DNA from 4 places in the Cobetia sp. SIMBA_158 genome. Region 1 is predicted to be linked to each of the others. Evidence: predicted binding sites of a transcription regulator. Region 1 holds the regulator's gene; each other region holds the start of a gene.
What was found. The regulator sigma-54, encoded in region 1, starts transcription at its own class of promoters, with help from an activator protein. The targets are predictions, from matches to a motif close to TGGCACNNNNNTTGCTNT.
Positions count from the first base shown of each region.

Region 2: a site for sigma-54 is predicted at 2,386-2,403, ahead of speB (agmatinase). Genes of this name have one in related genera too.
Region 3: a site for sigma-54 is predicted at 4,372-4,389, ahead of R2R70_RS12030 (putative urea ABC transporter substrate-binding protein). Genes of this name have one in related genera too.
Region 4: a site for sigma-54 is predicted at 2,456-2,473, ahead of R2R70_RS08335 (sugar phosphorylase). Genes of this name have one in related genera too.

Region 1 covers NZ_JAWJYL010000001.1:58,563-63,744, reverse strand. The annotation lists gene R2R70_RS00270 (KdsC family phosphatase) at 1-209, shown strand, start outside; gene lptC (LPS export ABC transporter periplasmic protein LptC) at 209-892, shown strand; gene lptA (lipopolysaccharide transport periplasmic protein LptA) at 1,001-1,579, shown strand; gene lptB (LPS export ABC transporter ATP-binding protein) at 1,583-2,323, shown strand; gene R2R70_RS00250 (RNA polymerase factor sigma-54) at 2,557-4,005, shown strand; gene hpf (ribosome hibernation-promoting factor, HPF/YfiA family) at 4,666-4,974, shown strand; gene R2R70_RS00240 (PTS sugar transporter subunit IIA) at 4,984-5,182, shown strand, end outside.
Region 2 covers NZ_JAWJYL010000002.1:27,064-32,245, forward strand. The annotation lists gene R2R70_RS04115 (AAA family ATPase) at 1-454, opposite strand, end outside; gene R2R70_RS04120 (sigma-54 interaction domain-containing protein) at 474-2,141, opposite strand; gene speB (agmatinase) at 2,532-3,482, shown strand; gene R2R70_RS04130 (YjiH family protein) at 3,823-5,139, shown strand.
Region 3 covers NZ_JAWJYL010000007.1:64,459-69,640, forward strand. The annotation lists gene R2R70_RS12010 (urea amidolyase associated protein UAAP2) at 1-377, opposite strand, end outside; gene R2R70_RS12015 (urea amidolyase associated protein UAAP1) at 462-1,220, opposite strand; gene R2R70_RS12020 (ABC transporter ATP-binding protein) at 1,204-2,085, opposite strand; gene R2R70_RS12025 (ABC transporter permease) at 2,082-2,906, opposite strand; gene R2R70_RS12030 (putative urea ABC transporter substrate-binding protein) at 3,015-4,163, opposite strand; guanidine-I (ykkC/yxkD leader) riboswitch at 4,217-4,325, opposite strand; gene R2R70_RS12035 (DUF262 domain-containing protein) at 4,593-5,182, shown strand, end outside.
Region 4 covers NZ_JAWJYL010000004.1:131,975-137,156, reverse strand. The annotation lists gene R2R70_RS08340 (hypothetical protein) at 1-235, shown strand, start outside; gene R2R70_RS08335 (sugar phosphorylase) at 324-2,222, opposite strand; gene R2R70_RS08330 (GlsB/YeaQ/YmgE family stress response membrane protein) at 2,586-2,834, opposite strand; gene nrdR (transcriptional regulator NrdR) at 3,233-3,721, shown strand; gene ribD (bifunctional diaminohydroxyphosphoribosylaminopyrimidine deaminase/5-amino-6-(5-phosphoribosylamino)uracil reductase RibD) at 3,969-5,123, shown strand.

The DNA of each region.
Region 1 (5,182 bases):
ATGACCTGCCGGACCGCGAGGCCATTCGTCGTGTCGGTCTCGGCGTCAGCGTGCCCAACGCCATGGCCTACGTGATGAGCGAGGCCAACTGGGTCACCTCACGCCAGGGCGGCGATGGCGCCGTGCGCGAGCTCTGTGATCTGCTGCTCAAGGCACAGGGCCACTGGGCCTCGGTGCTGGATACCTACCTGCAGGAGTCGCGTCCCTGATGTTACGTCTGCCCCGCCCTTCTCCGCGTCTCTGGCTGATGCTGCTGTTGCTGCTCGTCGGTGGCGTGCTGGCGCTGATCGAGCAGCGCAACAGCCTGGAATCGACCGTCAATGTCGAGGTCGACAGCAGTGAGCCGGATTACTATCTCGACGGGGCAGACATGACACGCTTCGATGCACGCGGCGTGGCGATCCAGTCCATGACCTCGCCGCATATCGAGCACACGCCAGGCGATGACGTGACCCGGGCGCAGACCCCGAAGATTCGCACCAACGACAGTGAAGACCGCCGCTGGTATGCCACGGGTGACAGTGGCGTGTTGAGCGCCGGCGGCGACACCTTCACCCTCAAGGGTGATGCCAGACTGCGCCAGCCCGATGACCGCTGGACCCTCGATACCGATGTCCTGCACTACAGCCGTGATCAGAATCGCGCCTGGAGTGACGTGCCGGTCGTGATCACCCAGAATGGCCAGCATGTCGAAAGCGACAGCTTCAGCGCCGACCTCTCACAGGATTCCGCCGTGCTGCAGGGCCGTGTTCGCAGCGTCCTGCAACCCGGCACAGGCCAGAGCGAGGCCAGCAAGGAAGCCGAGCGCATCGACTCGGGCGCCGACAGCACCACCTCCGATGATGGGCGCGTCAACAGCACCTTCGAGGCAGCGCCTGCCAGCGGTGAATGAATCCGCCGGGCTGGCCTTCACGCCATGACCCGCGCCGCAACACCTTCTTCTCTGCCGCTCGATGGCATCATTGCTCGGGCGGCGACCCCGTCATGCCAAGGAGCCACCATGACTTCCACGACTCGCAAGCCCTTGACGGCCTGTCGCCAGACCCTCAACAGCGGTGTCATGGCGCTCTGCCTGGCACTGGGCATGTCCACCTTCGCCCCGGCCGCCATGGCGCTGGACAGCGATGCCAGCCAGCCGATCAACATCGCCGCGGACGCCCTGTCGCTCGATGACAAGGCCGGTACCGCCACCTACACCGGCCAGGTGGAGATGCGCCAGGGCAGCATGAAACTCGATGCCAGCCGCGTCGATATCAGCCGCGCCGGCAGCGGCGAGATCTCGCTGGTCAAGGCCACCGGCAAGCGTGCCTACCTGGAACAGCAACCCGCACCCGACGAGAAGCTGGTCAAGGGCTGGGCCGACACCATCCGCTACCATGCACTGGAGCGCCGCGTGGAGCTGGTCGGCAACGCGCGTCTCGAGAAAGGCGATGACACCTTCGAAGGCGGCTACGTGGAGTACTTCCTCGACAAGCGCCAGGTGAACGCCAACAACAGCAAGACGGCACAGCAGACCGAAGGCGGTCGCGTGCACATGACTCTGACGCCACGCGGCGCCAATGCCAGCAAGGAAAACTGAGTCATGACTGCTGCTACTCCGCGTACGCTGAGCGCTCGCCATCTGGCCAAGGCCTACAAGGGCCGCAAGGTGGTCAAGGACATCTCGCTGGAGATCCGCCAGGGCGACATCGTCGGCCTGCTGGGCCCCAACGGCGCCGGCAAGACGACCTCGTTCTACATGATCGTCGGACTGGTGCGCGCCGATGCCGGCAACGTCTCCATCGATGACAAGGACCTCTCCGCTGCCGCCATGCATCAGCGTGCACGCGCCGGCATCGGCTATCTGCCGCAGGAAGCGTCGATCTTCCGCAAGCTGTCGGTGGCCGACAACATCATGGCGATCCTGGAGACCCGCAAGGACCTGGATCGCAATGGCCGCAAGGCACGCCTTGAAGAGTTGCTCGAGGAATTCAGCATCACGCACATCCGCGCCAGTGCCGGTATGAGCCTGTCCGGTGGCGAGCGTCGTCGGGTCGAGATCGCCCGTGCACTGGCCACCGAGCCGGACTTCGTGCTGCTCGATGAGCCCTTCGCCGGCGTCGACCCCATCTCGGTGGGCGAGATCAAGAGCATCGTGCGCCAACTGCGCGACCGTGGCATCGGCGTGCTGATCACCGACCACAACGTGCGCGAGACACTCGATATCTGTGACACCGCCTATATCGTCGGCGATGGCCAGATCATCGCCCACGGTGATGCAGACTCCATCCTGGCCAACCAGCAGGTGCGCGACGTCTACCTGGGCCACGAGTTCAAGCTCTAGGGACTGCGGCTGCGCTGAGTCCTCGCGAGGTAAAAGCTTCGAAAGCCGCTGCGTGATTTTATCGCGTAGCGGCTTTTTCATGTCTGACATCAGACGCATGCATGACGTCCATACCACCTTGGTGGAAACATGGCATGCAAGTTGCTTTAATATTCACGGCAACCACTTGTCAGTGCCCCAAGTCACGGTATAGCGTAGTAAGCACGTTCCTTTGCCGTGAATTGACTGACTCCATGAAACCCACCCTGCAACTCCGCCTCGGCACCTCGCTGACCATGACGCCGCAGCTCCAGCAAGCGATCCAGCTGCTGCAGCTGTCGACGCTCGACCTGCGTCAGGAGATTCAGCAAGCCCTCGAGTCCAACCCCATGTTGGAGCTCGACGAGGACTACGAGTCGCTGGATGTCGTCGAGACACAGGATTCAAGCGAGATCTCCACTGCCGACTCCTCGAGCGAGATTCCCGAGGAATACCCCCTCGACAGTGACTGGTCGGACCTCTACCAGGACCACGCCGGTAGCCTGACCAGCTCCGGCAGTGGCAGCGGGAGTGAAGAAGGGCCGGACTTCGATCGCAATACCAGTGTCGAGAGCCTGCAGGACCACCTGCGCTGGCAGCTGGCGATGACCGACCTCGATGGCCGTGAACGCCAGATGGCGGAGAGCCTGATCGATGCCGTCGACGGTGCCGGCTATCTGAGCCTGTCACTCGACGAGCTGGTCGATGGCCTGCGCGGCCAGGGCCTGCCCGGCCTCAAGGCCTCCGAACTCGAGCAGGTATTGCTGCGTCTGCAGCAGTTCGACCCGACCGGCGTCTTCGCCCGTGATCTGCGCGAATGCCTGCTGCTGCAACTGGCACTGCTGCCGGATGACCTGCCGCTGCTGGCGCAGGCGCGCCGCCTGGTACGTCAATTCCTCGAGGCACTGGGCAACGATGATCGCAAGCTGCTCAAGCGCCGCCTGAGCCTTGACGATGACGAGCTGGATCACGTCATTCGTCTGGTGCGTGCGCTCGATCCGCGTCCGGCATCCGCTTGGGGCGAGCCCGCCAGCGATTACGTGATCCCAGATCTGCTGGTGCGCCATACCCGCCATGGCTGGCAGGTCGAGCTCAACCCGGAAGCGCTGCCCAAGCTGCGCATCCAGCCGGAATACGCCGCACTGATCAAGCGTGCCGACAAGTCCGCCGACAACACCTTCCTCAAGGACAACCTGCAGGAAGCGCGCTGGCTGATGAAGAGCCTGTCATCACGCAATGACACCCTGCTCAAGGTCGGCCGCGAGATCATGGCACGCCAGATCGATTTCCTCGAGCAAGGCGAGGAAGGCATGAAGCCGCTGATTCTGGCCAACATCGCCGAAGTGGTCGAGATGCACGAATCGACCATCTCGCGGGTCACGACCCAGAAGTACATCCACACCCCACGCGGCGTCTTCGAGCTCAAGTTCTTCTTCTCGAGCCAGGTCGGTGGCAGCGGCAGTGGCGACGCCCACTCAAGCACCGCCATTCGTGCCCGCATCCGCAAGCTGATCGCGGAAGAGCCGGCCCGCAAGCCTCTCTCCGACTCGCGGCTGGTCGACCTGCTCGCCAGCGATGGCATCGAGGTCGCACGCCGTACCGTGGCCAAGTATCGCGAAGCGATGGGCATCCCCTCCTCCAGCGAGCGCAAGCGTCTGGCCTGACGCGTCACCTGCGGCTGCCATGCCCTGCTTTCACCTCCACAATGGCAGCCGCCGCCAACCTCAAGCGCTGGATTTTCCGCTCATCAGCCTCTGACTTCGCGGGTAGCGGTACGCCTGTCGTACGCTCTGTCATGCCGTCAACCGCTCATCAATTGCCCGTCATGGGCCATGACGGCGCGCAGGATGACGGTAAAAAACCGCCGTTCCGGCAGCGTCATTCACCGTCAATCGCATGTTTTTAAAGTCACTTTTGCGCGCATTGCACCTGGATGACACCCGGAGAACCTCCCGGAACGCCGCTTGCTCCACGCAATCGAAGCGCCTGAAAGGCGACGTACATGCAGGGATTGGCGACGAAAACCCGCCTTCTTGCGCGTCTTTCACGCACCACCCATCAGACGTGCCCTTGAAGTCCACTCCGACACCCCTCACTGAGTTGAAGACAAGCACTGAGCCACGATGCAGCGCAGCGTTGATCTTTGCGCAAAGCTTGGGCATTGTCGGTACAGACGCTCACGACTTCTGACGCCACTGGCAAGGGTGCGAAAACATCGCCAGACGGTGGCCGTCAAGCCTGTTGCAGAGCGTCCGATCAGGGTTTGCTCGTAGTCAAAAAGGGTTACAATTGAATGGCAACCCGCTGGATAAAGGAGCGTGTCCATGCAAGTGAATATCACCGGGCATCATGTGGAACTTACCGATCCTCTCCGCGATTACGTCAACGAGAAGCTCGCTCGCCTCGAACGGCATTACGACAACATCACCAATGTTCAGGTGACACTGTCGATCGAGAAGGAGCGCCAGCAGGCTGCCTGCACCTTGCACGCGGCAGGCGCTGACCTCCACGCCCTGGCAGAAGACCCCAACATGTACGCTGCCATCGACGCGCTCGCCGACAAGCTGGATCGCCAGCTGGTCAAACACAAGGAAAAGTCCCAAGCTCGCTCTCAGGGCACCGGGACCCGTTGACCTTCAGCCATGACACTTGATCAGATCCTTCCCCCCGAGCGCACGCTGTACGGTGTCCCCGGGGGGAGCAAGAAGCGGGTGCTTGAATTCTTCAGCACCTTCATCGCACAGAACATTCCCAGCCTGGATAGCCAGGAAGTCTTCTCGCGCCTGATCGGGCGCGAGAGACTGGGGTCGACCGGCATTGGCCACGGTGTGGCCGTGCCCC
Region 2 (5,182 bases), on a different contig from region 1:
TTCCTTGTAAAACACTTCTTAGCTGCCCTTTTAACATAGAAACACTGAATTCACGCAGCAATGATTTACTCAGAACATCTTCATTTCTATTTTCCTCGATGAGACTATTGTCAAATACTATATCTCGCAAGCTTTTCAAGATAGCTCTTGACTTATCGCCTCCTAAACTGGATATATTTCTATATAACTCAACGTCTTCACCTACGGAAAAGAACCTGTCCTCAAGATCAAACATTATACTGTCCAGCTCTGATATAGTCTTTTGATCCTCAGTCTGGCCTTTAAATCCTATTTTTATCCTCCCTAAATTTATCCTATTGCCATTCTCATCTATATACATCAAGCTAAACATAGTAAAAAAGGAATAGTCGTTCCAACTATCCTCAAACAAAACAATGCAATTAACTTTATTAACTAGAGGTATGCCCTTCCCTGAGGCAACATAAATAATCATAAGGCGATCCTTATTAAACCTACGCAAAATTACGTGATATATACTTACTCAACTTCCTCACCACCGACGGCTGACTGATTCCTGCCCTCTTCGCTATTGCATAGGTACTGGGCAGCTCGGCTGCCATCTCGCGTAGCCATTGTGCTTCGATGCGTGCCAGGCCTTCCTTGAGGGTTTCGTTGGGGCCGAGTTTTGGTATTGGCATGGCTACCGCCCCCTCAGCGGCAGGCTCTGAGAGGGAATTGGGACGATGAGAGTTATCGGCAGTGGTAAAACTTTCAGTAACGCCTATTCCATTAGATTTGTCATTACTGAAGCCAAATGAATTGCCTAGTCCATTAGCGTTATTCGTGGAACAAGTGTTGAGCAGTGTTTTCACTGAGTCGCTGTCGATAACATCACTGGGGGCGCTGAGCCAGGCGCGTTCCAGCCAGTTTTCCAGTTCGCGGATATTGCCGAGCCAGTCCTGGCGCATGAGGATGGGCCATAACGAGGCGTCGAGGAGCTTGCGGCGGCCGTGACGTTGATTGAGGCGGGAGAGGTGTTGCTCGATGAGGGCGGGAATATCTTCGCGGCGTTCGCGCAGCGGCGGCAGGCTGACGGGGAGCACATTGATGCGGTAGTAGAGGTCGAGGCGAAACTGGCCCTGCTCCACGCGGGCGGCGAGGTCTTGATTGGTGGCGACGACCAGGCGGAAGTCGGCGCGGCGGGTGGTGGTGTCGCCCAGGCGGGTGATCATCCCGTCCTGAATCACCTTGAGCAGCTTGGTCTGGGTGGCCAGCGGCAGCTCACCGATTTCATCGAGGAACAGGGTGCCGCCTTCGGCCTGCTCCATCAGGCCCGCCTTGCCACGGTTACCCGCGCCGGTGAAGGCACCGGCCTGATAGCCGAACATCTCGGACTCGAACAGGCTCTCGGGGATGGCGCCGCAGTTCACCTCGATGAAGGGGCCGTCGGCGCGTTGGCTCCAGCGATGCAGTTGATGGGCGAAGGCCGTCTTGCCGACCCCGGATTCACCCAGCATCAATACCGTGGCGTTGGTGGGCGCAACCCGCTTGAGCAGCAGCGCGATCTCGCGCATCACCGGGCTTCTGACCTGCAGCTCGCCCAGCTCCAGCGCGGCGTCTTCGCACTCGGCCTGCTCGCGCGCTGATTGTTCACGTTGCCGCTGTTCAGCCTGGCTCTGTGCATATTGCTCCGTGGCCTGGACTGATTGCCCTGCCCCCGCCGTTGCCCAATCGCTTTCTCCCTGGCTGACGCCGCCCAGCTCGCCACCGCGCGAATTGCGGCGCAGGTGATCACTGAAGCGCTGCTGGAGCACCGCGTATTCCTGCTGCAACAGCTGGATATCGGTGAGATCCATCGAGCGGCTGACCACGCACTCGAGCTTGCCCGCGACGAACACCGGATGCGCCTGCGCCACCACCCGCCGCCCGGTGGCGGTGAGCTGCATCATCTGCAGCGTGCGCCCCGTGCGCAGCACCTCCAGGCTGATGGAGGGCTTGAGCACGCCGCTGGCTTCCAGCTCATGCACGTTGGCGGCACACAACTCCTCGCGGGTCATGCCATAGACCGCCGCGGCGCCGGGGCTGACATCTGTCACCTGGCCATCCGCATTGACCACGAAGTAGTGATCATGAGCGGTGTCGATGATGGTCTTGAGAATCTGACGGTCGAGCTCTGACATGGCGGGCACCTCATGGTCGAGCCTGTGAATCGGGGCGGGGCTTTCCAGCGCTTCTTTCTATCGCTTCTTTCTAGCAGTTCTTTGTCGCACTGCGCTTGAAGACACTCTCGATGATGCCCGAATGTGATCCACAAATGAATCAGTGATCCATTTTTGAATCATTATCAGTGCGCTAGTGATCCAGAAATGAATCACTCAGACACCACCCTCAAATAAAATCCAATAAAATCAATTGACTAAAAATTGGCATGGTTACTGCAATGCTGGGGTATGCGCCAAGGAAGATCGCCGGCTTTCATGCCACCGTCCGGCCTGCCGATCAGGCGAACAATCACAATACCCCGCTCGCCGTCACGCTAGCGCGAGCGACTCAAGACCCTGGAGAGACAGATGAGCGAGTTCAATCAGCCGCTGGGCGGCAACGACATGCCACGTTTCGGCGGCCCGGCCACCATGATGCGTCTGCCGGCTCAGGAAACCGCGGAAGGCCTGGACGCCGCCTTCATCGGCATTCCGCTGGACATCGGTACCTCCAACCGTCCGGGCGCGCGTCTCGGCCCGCGCCAGATCCGTGATGAATCGCGCATGCTGCGCCCCTACAACATGGCCACCCGTGCCGCGCCCTTCGATAGCCTGCAGGTGGCGGACATCGGCGATGTGCCGATCAACACCTTCCACCTTCCCAAGAGCATGGACATCATCGAGCAGTTCTACGATGAGGTGCTGCGCCACGACTGCGTACCGCTGACGCTGGGCGGCGATCACACCGTCACCCTGCCGGTGCTGCGCGCCATCGCCAAGAAGCACGGGCCGGTCGGCCTGATCCACATCGATGCCCACGCCGACGTCAACGACCACATGTTCGGCGAGCCCATCGCCCACGGCACGCCGATTCGTCGCGCCCAGGAAGAAGGCCTGCTCGACAGCAATCGCGTGGTGCAGATCGGCCTGCGTGGCACCGGCTACTCCGCCGATGACTTCGACTGGTGCCGCCAGCAGGGCTTCCGTGTCGAGACCGCAGAAATGTGCTGGTTCAAGTCACTCGCGCCGCTGATGGCCGAAGTGCGCGACATGATGGGCGACCGCCCGGTGTACATCACCTTCGACATCGATGGCCTGGACCCCTCCGTCGCCCCCGGCACCGGCACCGTGGAAGCCGGCGGCCTGACCATGCCTCAGGGCATGGAGATCGTGCGCGGCGCGCGTGGCCTCAACATCGTCGGCGGTGACCTGATGGAAGTCTCCCCGCCCTACGACACCAGCGGCAACACCGCGCTGATGGGCGCGACCCTGCTCTACGAAATGCTGTGTGTACTGCCGGGCGTGCAACAGCGCGACTGATCCACGAACAACCCACGAATGACCCGCTGTCCTGCTGTACCCGCGCCGGGGGCCCGTCCCGCCCTCGGCGCACACAGAATCACCCGACACGATACGGCATGATGCATCACACAATGCTCGGCTAGAGCCTGACCATTACAACAAGATCTAGGTGACCCGAATGACAACCAGCATCGACTCCGCGGCGGACCATACGCCGCCCCGCGCTATTTCTGACTCTGTCTCAAGTTCCGTATCAAGTTCTGGCTCAGGTGCTGAACAGCCTGAGACCGCCAAGCCACAGAAGGCGCAGAAAGACCTCATCGCCACCCGTCCCGTGCCGCTCACGGCCAGGGGACTGATGAAATTCCTGGTGCCGTCACTGCTCGGCGTCAGCTTCTTCCTGGTGCCGTTCAGTGTCGGCGACACCATCAATATCGGCATGGGCCTGATGGCCGATTGGCTCAAGGCCACGCTCGGCAGCGCCTTGCCCGCCATCGCCGTCGCGGTGCTGTGTCTGTCGGTGATCCTCACCGGCTTCGTCAAGCTAGCCAAGCCGGCCTGGGCACGTCAGGGCGCGGCGCACGAGCTGTTCGACGTCTCTCCTGTGTGGTTCGCCATGCGCGCCCTCGGCGCCATCTTCGCGCTGATGACCTATTTCCAGTGGGGGCCGACCCAGGTCACCGCGGCCTTCACCGGCGGCGTGATGCTCAATGATCTCGCGCCGGTACTGCTGACCTTCTTCTTCTTCGCGGCCATTCTGCTGCCGCTGCTGGTCGACTTCGGCTTCATGGAATTCATCGGCAGCCTGGTGCGTCGCCCGTTCCGCGCCATCTTCAACCTGCCCGGGCGCAGCGCCATCGATGCCACCGCCTCGTGGATGGGTTCCGGCACCGTCGGCGTGCTGATCACCACCCAGCAGTACGAGCAGGGCTTCTACAGCAAGCGTGAAGCGGCAGTGATCGCCACCAACTTCTCGGTGGTCTCGATCGCCTTCGCGTTGCTGGTCACCAGCTTCATGAACATCAACCACCTGTTCGTGCCCTTCTATCTGACCGTCGTCATCGCGGGCCTGATCGCCGCCGTCATCGTGCCGCGTCTGCCGCCGCTGTCACGCAAGCGTGATGACTACCACGAGCCAGTCGGCTGTCAGATCAGCGAAGAGAACCAGAGCGACTGTGGCGTGCTGCGCTACTCACTCGGCATGGCCGTCGCGCGCGCCGAGCATGCGCCGGGCCCGCTCAAGCTGGTGAAATCGGCCGGCTTCAACGTGGCGGACATCTTCCTCGGCCTGCTGCCGGTGGTGATCGCCATCGGTACCGTGGCGCTAATGCTGGCCGAGTTCACGCCGGTCTTCACCTGGCTCTCCTACCCGATGATTCCGCTGCTGGAACTGCTGCAGATTCCTCACGCGGCAGAGGCAGCCCCGGCGACGCTGGTCGGCTTTGCCGACATGTTCCTGCCGGCGGTGCTGGCCAAGGACATCGACAGCGAACTGACCCGCTTCGTGATCGCCTGCCTGTCACTGACCCAGTTGATCTACATGTCCGAGATCGGTGCCCTGCTGCTCAAGTCGAAGATTCCGCTCAAGATCTGGGAGCTGGTGGCCATCTTCGTGCTGCGCACGCTGATCACCCTGCCGATCATCGCCGGTATCGCGCATCTGTTCGTGTTCTGAGCCAAGCGGGCACTCAACTTGTTTCTCATCTCATACGGGAGCA
Region 3 (5,182 bases), on a different contig from region 1:
GAGCAGGCACCGCCCAGGGTGTCATGCCGGCCGCAGGTATCGCCGGTGATGGTCAGCAGCGCACGGCCACGGGTGGAATAGAGCACCGTGCCGGTGGTCAGGTAGACCTTGCCCTGCTCGCGCACGGTGTCCATCGCACTGTAACGCTCGGCGGTGTCGTCGGCTGAGAAGAACAGGGTGTCGGCGGCCTGATTGCCGTGCAGGTCGGTGATGCGCAGGTGCTGGCCGGCGCGGACCAGGCCGATGAAGTGATCGCCGGCCTCGATGGTGCGCTCAAGCTCGCGCGGCTGCTGTGCGGGGTCGGCGTAGCTCAGCGGGCCACCGTCCGTCGTGGTCGGGGTGTGGGCATGTGGCTGTTCAAGTGTCGAGGTGCACATGGGGATGTCCTTTGTCCTTGTCATCTGGGGCGTCGTTTGCCACTAGCCAGTCGGCGTGGCGTCCGTCTGCTGTCGGGGGACGCCTCAGCCCGCCAGGTGATAGAGCTGGTTGTTGGCGTAGGCGCGGGCATTCTCGGGGCGCGACAGATAGCAGGCATCTTGCTCATCCATCGGCGTCGCGGTGCCGAAGGTCATGTCCACGCCGCGCAGCGGGTAGTCCTCGGCGGGGTCCAGCGGATGCGGACAGGTGTGCAGCATGACGAGGGTGTCCATCTCGAAGCGCAGGGTGACGCTGTCGCCGGCGGCGCAGTGGTCCGCGACGTAGTGCAGGTTGGCGTCTTCATCGGCGCGCACGCGGGAGAACAGGTTGAGGTTGGCGCACAGGTCGCGCTCGCCCAGACCGTACTTGGCCATCTCGATCAGCAGGCTGTCGTGGCCGCTGGGCGTGAAGTCGTTAAAGGCTTGCTGATAGGCCTTCTTGTGCCAGCCCTTGGCGGCGAAGTGATGCTCCATCAGGTTGCCGCTGGCGCTGTCATGCCAGCCGAGGTCGTCCTGGATGATGGAGACGAAGATACGGCCCATGTCGGAATACAGGCAGTGGCCTTCGGTGAGGCGGAAGGTGTGCTGACCCTTGAGGGTATCCGGCAGATTGAGGCGCTCAAGCGTATCCAGCGGGTTGTACATCACCAGGCCGACATTGGCGTTGGCCTCGCTCGCGGTCAGCTTGAGCGCGCTGCCACGCGGCATGCGCATCGACCAGTGATGGCCGCCGGGCAGATGGGTCTGATACTTGGCGGTGAAGCTGGCGCGGGCGGCGGTTGCGGCATCAAGCGGTATGTTCATTGAATTGGCCTCCGGTGAGAGTGGATTGGGAAACGGAGTGGGCTGGTGTCGTCAGCGCTTCGTGCTCGGACGTCGGTTGGCCAGAGCTCGTTTGGACAGAGCCCTGCTGGCCAGAGCCCGGCTGCGGGGACGACGCCTTGGTCTTGCTGCGCTCGGTGGGCAGGTCATAGGTGATGGTCGAGCCATAGGCCTGCGGGGCCTGCGCATCGACACGCACCTTGTCGAACACCCAGACGCGCGAGCCCAGCTCGAAGGCTTCCTTGAGATCGTGGGTGATCATGAAGATGGTCAGCTGCTGTTCTTCCCACAGGCGCAGGATCAGCTGGTGCATGTCCTTGCGAATGCCCGGGTCCAGCGCGCCGAAGGGCTCATCCAGCAGTAGGATGCGCGGCTTCATCATCAGCGCCTGGGCGATGGCGAGGCGTTGCTGCATGCCGCCGGACAGCTCATGCGGATACTTGTCCAGCGCGTGGGACAGGCCGACTTCTTCCAGGCGCGCTTCGGCGGCGACTCGCGCTTCACGGCGCTTGGCCCCGAACAGCTTGCCGGTCAGCGGGGCACGTGCCAGCTCCTCGGCCATGATCACGTTGCCCAGCACGGTGAGGTGCGGGAAGACGGAATACTTCTGGAAGACGATGCCGCGGTCCGGGCCCGGCTCACCGGGGATGGGCTTGCCATCGAGCAGCAGCTCACCGCGCGAGACGCCCTCGGTGCCCAGCAGCAGCTTGAGGAAGGTGGTCTTGCCGCAACCGGAGGCGCCGACCAGGGTGATGAATTCTCCGGCCTCGACGGTCAGGTTCATGCGTTCCAGCACGACCTGCTGGCCGTAGTGCTTCTCGAGGCCCTTGGCGTGGATCAGGCTCATGATTGGCTCTCCTCAGCGTGGTACCAGGGGAAGGCGCGGGTCGAGACAAGCACCAGCAGGCGGTCGAGCAGGAAGGCCAGCAGCGTGATCCAGGCCACGTAGGGCAGGATGACGTCCATCGCCAGATAGCGACGCACCAGGAAGATGCGGTAGCCGAGGCCATCCTGGGCGGCAATGGCTTCCGCGGCGATCAGGAACAACCAGGCGCTGCCGAGTGCCAGGCGCGTGGCGCTCAGAAGGCGCGGGGTCAGCTGGGGCAGCAGTACGCGGGTCAGCACCTGCCAGGAGCTGGCGCCCAGCGTCTGGGCCTTGATCAGCTGCTCATCGGGCAGGCGCAGGGCCTGATTCTGCAGGTCGCGAATCAGGAAGGGCGTGATGCCGATGACGATCAGCGCGATCTTGGCCAGCTCGCCGGTACCGAAGGCGATGAACAGGATCGGAAGAATCGCCATCGGCGGAATCAGGGACAGCACGGTGATCAGCGGTGACAGCTTGGCGCGCAGCAGCGGCAGGCCACCGGTGAGCAGGCCGACGGTCAGGCCGATCAGCGCACTGATCAGCACGCCGGCCAGCAGGCGTTCGAGGCTGGCGAAGGTGTCGGTCCACAGCGGCAGGTCGCCGGTGCGCACGTTGACCTCGGTGGCCAGTCGCGAGAACGACTCGCCCATGGCGGCGAAGGACGGCAGCAGGCGGTCATTCGGGTTGTCGAGCAGTCGCTGGTTGGACTGCACGATGTAGAGGATGGCCAGCAGCGCGAAGGGCAGGCCACCGAGCAGCCAGCGGCCACCACGGGAGGGTGTCAGATTGATCAGGCGTTTCATGCGCGGGCTCCACGGGTGCGAACGAGGGTGCGGTCGAGGGAGGCGGTCGGTTCACGTTCCGCGAGGCAGGCTGCCCCGCGGAGCGTGTGCGGCATCCACCGCGTGGCGTTACTGGCTGTCGGCCAGTGCGGCGGTGTAGCTCGGGTCGAAGCGCAACATCACGTTGCCTTCATTGCCGATGACGCCGGCGGGGGTCTCGATACCGATGAAGCCCGCATCCGGGGCGCCTTCGCCCAACAGGCCCTGCGCGAAGCTGAAGTCGGCGATGTGCTGCATGGTGTCCTTTAGGCTCGGCGCATTGAAGGCGGCCACGGCCTCGGCGGGGGTGTAGTACATGTGGGTCGCGGCTAGCTGGGACTGATAACCAGCGAGGTCGGTGCCGGCGGCATCGGCCATCTGGGAGAGGGCGGCTTCGTCACCGGCCTTCATCTTCTCCATCACCTCATACCAGGCACCGACCAGCGCGTGGCCGAAGTCCGGGTTGTCCTTCAGCGTCTGGGTATTGACGACCATCAGGTCGAGAATCTCGCCGGGGATGTCGCTGGAATTGAAGACTTCGGTGTAGCCGGGCATCTCCTTGAGCGTGGCCAGCTGCGGGTTCCAGGTCACCACTGCCTGGGTGTCGGTGTTGCTGGCCAGCGCCACGATGTCGGCATCGCCGGTATTAGTGGTGGTCAGGTCGCGCTCGCTCATGCCGACGCTGTCCAGCGCGCGTGCCAGCAGGTAGTGGGAGACACTGAACTGAACCAGATTGACCTCGCGGTCCTTCAGGGACTCGATGGAATCGCCATCGCGGACCATCACGCCGTCGTTGCCATCGGAGTAGTCGCCCAGAATCAGCGCGGTGGAATCGACGCTGCTGGCGGCGGGGAGGGTGAGGGCGTCCATGTTGGTCATGGCGCAGCCATCGACATTGCCGGAGGTGTACTGATTGATGGACTCGACGTAATCGTTGACCTGCACCACATCGATATTGATGTCGTACTTCTTGGCCCACTTGTCGACGATGCCCTGGGTGTCCGCGTATTCCCACGGCATCCAGCCGGCATACACCGACCAGCACACGCTGAAGGAATCCTGCGCCATGGCCTGCGGGCTCAGTGATGCGCCAAGCAGCAGGGCGCCGGCCAGCGCAGCACGTCTGGAAGCGTTTCGGGAAACGGTAGATGAAGCAGATGAGACAGCAGCGGATGACACCTGGGCGCTGGCATCCGAGGGGGAAGTCGCGGACTGGGAAAGGCGAGTGAGCTGGGTCATTGTCGTTATCTCCGGCGGAAAAAGTGAGAGGCGCCGACCTTTACAGGCTTTGCGTCTCCCGGGCTTTTGTCCCGCCGTGTAACCCCCAGCTTGGAGGTCGAGTGCTCTCGGACCAGTCGTGACGGCTATCAGCCAGTCACCGGAACCCTAGCGCTCCATTGGTGTAGATTTTCGATTGTTGTATGCCTATCGGTGCCTCGCTGAGTATCTAGCAGAAAGCGTGCCTAATTTTAAAAAATTTACATTTTTCAGTTTCTTATGGGGGATGCTTCCAAGGAGGGAGGGATGAAAAGTTGTCTCGGTGCACCAAATGAACGTTTTCTAGGAATGGGTGCACTGATGTGGTGTGGGGTGCTTTTTTAACAGGAATCAATTAAGATATAAGATGTTATAGAGTTATTGTTCTATGTATAAGTATTGAGGTTTTATATGAAGTTTATGGATTTGCAAGCGCAGCTGGAAGACAATAGAAGATCTGTTGCGTTTGATAGTTATGATATATCGGTGCGACAGCTATATGATATGACGCTTGAGGGGATGATCGATATCGCTCCTGACTATCAAAGGCACTTTGTCTGGGATGAGGCTAGGCAGTCTGAGTTAATAGAATCATTGTTTCTCGGTATTCCAGTCCCGACCTTATATATGGCAACTAATCGAGATTCAAGCTGGGAGGTGATTGATGGCCTTCAGAGATTGACCACAATAATTAACTATGTGGGTAGTTTGGATGTTATCAAGGAAGTTAATGCTAAGGGGAGTAAGTTAAAAATTTCTTCATTGGAAAAGCTTAGCTCTCTGAATGGTACTCGTTATGAGGATCTTCCAAAATCACTGCAGGTTATGTTCCAGACTAGACCTATCCGAGTTACTGTCTTGAATGATAGGAGTGATAATAGTGTTCGGTATGACTTGTTTGAGAGATTGAATACAGGTGGTGTAAACTTGCACCCGCAAGAAATAAGAAATTGTGTCTATACAGGGGAGTTTAACGATTTTATAAAAGAACTTTCAATGAA
Region 4 (5,182 bases), on a different contig from region 1:
GCTGGACCTGATCGAGACCTACTACAACGATGCCGTCATGAATGGCCTGACGGTGGACCGCCACAGCGAGGAAGCGGCGGTGGAGCTGTTCGCCGCCAACATCATGGATGCCGGCAGCGCCTTCCTCGACAATCCACGCGACAAGCCCTTCATTCCGAGCTGGAACCGGGTGCAGTCAGCCGTGCCGGACCTGCTCGAGCGCATGCACGAAGCGGTGGAGCTGGACAACCAGTAAGGCTCGCGGCGGGAAACAGCAAGACCAACGACAACGGGGCTGCCACTGGCAGCCCCGTTGTCGTTGGCAGGAGGAGAAAAAGAGGGCGTCAGACAACCTCGATGGCGGGCGGGCGCACGGTTTGCTCCATCAGCCAGGCCGCCTGATAGGGGCGGCGGGCCATGGTGGGATCGTAGGCCTTGTCGTGGCACAGGTGGTCGGTCAGCGCGACGCCTTGCCAGCTTGCCGGCAGCGGCAGCACGCGCGGCTGATCGGTGACATTGAGGGCGAACAGCAGGCGACGCCCTTCATGGGTGACGCGCTCGAAGACGAAGAAGTCCGGGCCGACATCGAAGACATTCTGGTCGGCATCCGGGTGGAAGCAGGGTTCGTTGCGGCGCAGTGCCATGCGGCGCTTGAGGGCGTGGAAGACCTCATGGGTCGCGGTGTTGGGGCTTGCCAGCAGTGCTTCCAGTTCATCGCGCTGCCATTTGCGGCGGTTGATGGCGCGCAGGTGACCATCGCGCTCGACGCCTTCCTGGTGGTTGGGGGTCGCGGTCAGCGAGTGGATGTACATCCCCGGGATGCCCTGCAGGCTCAGCATCAGGGTCTGACTGGCGATGAAGCGCTCGATCTGCCACGGGTCCTGGCCGCGCCGCGTGCCCTTGAGCGCATCGAAGTAGCTGATGTTGAGCTCATAGGGGGTGTCGGCGCGCCCGGGGTTGGCGCGCATGCTGACGTAGCCACCGAAGTCATGCACCAGTCGCACCAGGGTGTCGCGCTCGTGGTCGGGCAGCAGGCCCTCAAGGGCGCGAACGCCGATACCGTCGTGACTGGCGGTGAAGTTGAAGTAGCTGCAGCCGGAAGGCAGGGACGGCAGGCTGGTGGCCCACTGGGTCAGGGCGCTGGCATCGCCGGAGGTCAGGGTGTGCAGCGTCAGCGGCGGCAGCGTGAACTGATAGATCAGGTGCGCTTCATCGGCCTGGGCGCTGCCCTCGATGGCGGTGAGGTCGTGCTGTGACAGGCGGTCGAGCCCGAAGTAGGACATGTTCTCGGCGTGGGGCACGTTGGTCTCGGTGATCAACAGGCTGCCCGGCGCTAGATGGTCGACGATGGCGCGCAGCAGGCGCACCACGGCGTGTGTCTCCGGCAGGTGGATGCAGGAGGTGCCCTGGCGTTTCCACAGGAAGGCCACTGCATCGAGGCGGATGATGCCCGCGCCCTGCTCGAGGTAGTAAAGCAGGATGCCGATGAATTCGAGCAGCACATCGGGATTGGCGAAGTTCAGGTCGATCTGGTCATCCGAGAAGGTTGCCCAAAGATGGCGCAGGCCACGACGGGTATGCACCGGCGTGAGCAGGGCAGACGGGCGCGGGCGCACGACCTCGGAGACATCGGTGTCGGGGTCCATCTCGATGAAGTAGTCGCGGCCGGGCTGCACGCCGGCCAGATAATCGGCGAACCACAGTGACTCGCGTGAGCAGTGATTGATGACCAGGTCTGCCATCAGGTCGCGCTGCTCGCTCAGGCGCCGGATGTCCTGCCAGTCGCCGAGGACCGGATTGACCTCGCGATAGTGGATGACGCTGAAGCCGTCATCGCTGCTCCACGGAAAGAAGGGCAGCACGTGGACACCGGACAGGCTGTCGTCCAGTCGGCTGGCGAGGAAGTCGTGCAGGGTCGCCAGTGGTGCCTCGCCTTCCTGCTGCAGGCTGTCGCCGTAGGTGATCAGCCACTGGTCGCGCTCGCTCCAGAGCGGCTCGCCTTCCGGTACGCGGGGGGTGAGGCGCGTGCGATGGAAATCCAGCACCGTCTCCAGGCGTCTGAGGACTTCCTCATGACGCTGTGGGTAGATCTCGGCGAGCAGGCGTGTGGCATGCGCCTGGAAATCAGCTTGCGAGAGGCGTTTGGCGAGAGAGACTCTGGCCCGTGGTCTGGCGTTGCCCTCGCTCGGCGCAGGATCGGAGGCAGTGGATGTCGAGTGATCGGGAGATGACGTATCGGACATGGGCAATCCTCGTGGCAGCAAAAGCGGTCAGACTCTGCCTCGTGAGGTGCAATGGGCAGAGCGTGTCGCGGGTGATCTTCGGGAAGCCCGCCGGCGCAATCCTGCGGGGCCGGTGGCAAGACTGGAAATCACTTATCAGATGAAGTCGGCTGGCCGTCGCTTGGTGAAATCCCTGAACAGCGCATCGCTGAGCGGCGCCCGTGGGTGACGGCCTGGCGCCTTTACTCATGAGTCATGCACGCCTTGGGCCAGATTCGTCAAGCCTGCAAGGCAGGACGGCCAGCCTGCATGTGCCGGCTGGCCGTCCTGTCTGGCGTCATGTGGCCTGCGGCCAGCTGACGCCACTGCGCTTCATGACACGCTTTACTTGCGCAGCACGCGATACAGAATCAGCAGAATGACGGCGCCGAGCACGGCGATGACAAAGCTGGCCAGATTGAATCCCGTCACTTCACCGAAGCCCATCAGGGTGCCGACCCAGCCACCGACCACAGCCCCCAGGATGCCGATGATGCTGGTGACGATGATGCCACCCGGGTCCTTGCCGGGCACGATCACCTTGGCGATGATGCCGGCAATAAGACCGAATATGATCCATGCAATGATTCCCATGTCGCAGCTCCTTGCGTCATCGTGATCAATCTCGCGGCAGAGATCATCCGCCGCCAGTCGTGAAAGGATTTCACGGCTCGGGCAAGCGTCCTTGTGAGGCGCTGCACCCTGATGTCATCTTTCGGTTATCGGGCGGGGATTTCAAGCCTGCTGGGCAGGTTGATTGACGCTTTCGCCGCGGTGCCCGCCACCCGAGGCGACAATGCAGGAAACTCCTGCCTCCCTTTGGTCGCTCCCCAAGGCTAGTTCAGTCATGTCGAGGCTGACATAGGCTCCCGTGGCGGGGCCTTAACGGTTACAATACCCGCCATTCGCTGTCATTCGGCTGCGCTGCGCCACTTCCTCGCTGTGCTTCGCGCGGGGCCGCAGCCACCTCGCACCCAAGCAGGCTCTCCAACATGCACTGTCCCTTCTGTGGAACTCATGAAACCAAGGTCACGGATTCCCGACTGGTGGTCGAGGGTGACCAGGTGCGGCGGCGTCGCCAGTGCGCGGCCTGCGGTGAGCGTTTCACGACTTACGAAACGGCGGAGCTGGTCATGCCGCGCGTGGTCAAGGGCGACGGCTCGCGTGAGAGCTTCGATGAGCACAAGCTGCGTGCCGGCATGCTGCGCGCGCTGGAAAAGCGCCCGGTATCCTCCGAACTGATCGAGGCCGCGGTGGAGCGCATTCGTCAGCGTCTGCGTGCCACCGGCGAGCGTGAGATCGAGGCGCGGCGCATCGGCGATGAGGTCATGCAGCAGCTCAAGCGGCTGGATCAGGTCGCCTATATCCGCTTCGCTTCGGTCTATCGTCGCTTCCAGGATCTTGATGAGTTCCGCGCCGAGATCGACCGTCTCGCCCAGGAGCCCAGCTTCCTGCCGGGCGAGGAAGACGCGCGACCCTGATATCTCGACACAGGCATCCTTGCAGATGCCCTCGAGGCCTGCGCCTGCTGGTCCTGTCGCGTCACGCTGCGTGGCTCAGGCCTCGAAGTATTGGCCACCGCCTGGGCTACGCCTGACCTTCTCTCGTTTCACGCCAAGGTATCGCATGTCTCTTTCTCCTCATGCTTCTCATGCTCCCCGTGACAGCCATTCTCGCGACAGCCACTCTCGCGACCGCAGTGCTCCCTCGGCGCGTGATGCGCGCCACATGGCCCACGCCCTGCGCCTGGCGCGCCTGGGCAGCTACACGACGCAGCCCAATCCGCGTGTCGGCTGTGTGCTGGTAGAGGCCGAGACCGACGAGGTGATCGCGAGCGGCTTTCACGTGCGTGCCGGGGAAGGGCATGCCGAGGTCAATGCGCTGGCAGAGGCAGGCGAGCGCGCGCTGGGCTGCGTGGCCTATGTGACGTTGGAGCCCTGCTCCCACACCGGGCGTACCGGCCCTTGCTCGCTGGCGCTGATCGCGGCGGGCGTCTCGCGGGTGGTGATCGCGATGCGTGATCCGAATCCGCAGGTTGCCGGGCGCGGCATCGCGCTGCTGCAGGGCGCGGGCATCGCGGTGACGGTCGGGGTGATGGAGCAGGAGGCGCGAGCGCTCAATCCCGGCTTCCTGTCACGCATGGAGCGCGGTCGGCCCTTCGTGCGCCTCAAGCAGGCCATGAGTCTGGACGGTCGCACGGCGATGGCCTCCGGCGAATCCCAGTGGATCACCGGCCCCGAAGCGCGCAGCGCCGTGCAGCGTCTGCGCGCGCGCTCCAGCGTGGTGATGAGCGGCATCGAGTCGGTCATCTTCGATGATTCGCGTCTCAATGTGCGCGCCGACCAGCTCGGGCTCGAAGACCATCCGCTGGGGCTCGAGGCGCTGGTGGCGCGTCAGCCGTTGCGCGTGGTGGTGGACAGCCACCTGCGTCTGCCGCTGGCGGCGCGCATTCTGGCGCAACCCGGTCGTACGCTGCTGGTATGTGTCGCGGATGAGACAGCGGCGCAGGCTGAGCGACGTACCTTGTTGGAGGCGGCCGGTGCCGAAGTGTTGGCGCTGCCGGCCGGCGCGGATGGCCGCGTGGACCTTGAGTCCCTGCTGCACTATCTGGCCGAGCACGAGCAGGCCAATGAGGTACTGCTGGAAACCGGCGCGGTACTGGCCGGGGCCATGATTAATACGGGGCTGGTCGATGAGATGCAACTCTTCATGGCCCCGACGCTGCTGGGCGGCGAGGCTCGCCCGCTGCTGGCGCTGCCGGGGCTGGATCACATGGCGCAGCAGCGCCGGGTCGAGATTCGCGATATCCGGGCGGTGGGGCGTGATTGGCGTATCACCGCAGTGCCAGTAGCATCGCCAGACCCGCAGGAGAGCGGCGACTGATTTCTTCTTGTCACGCAAGCACTTGCCGCCGTCTGGCGACAGCGGCGTCGCTGGGTGCT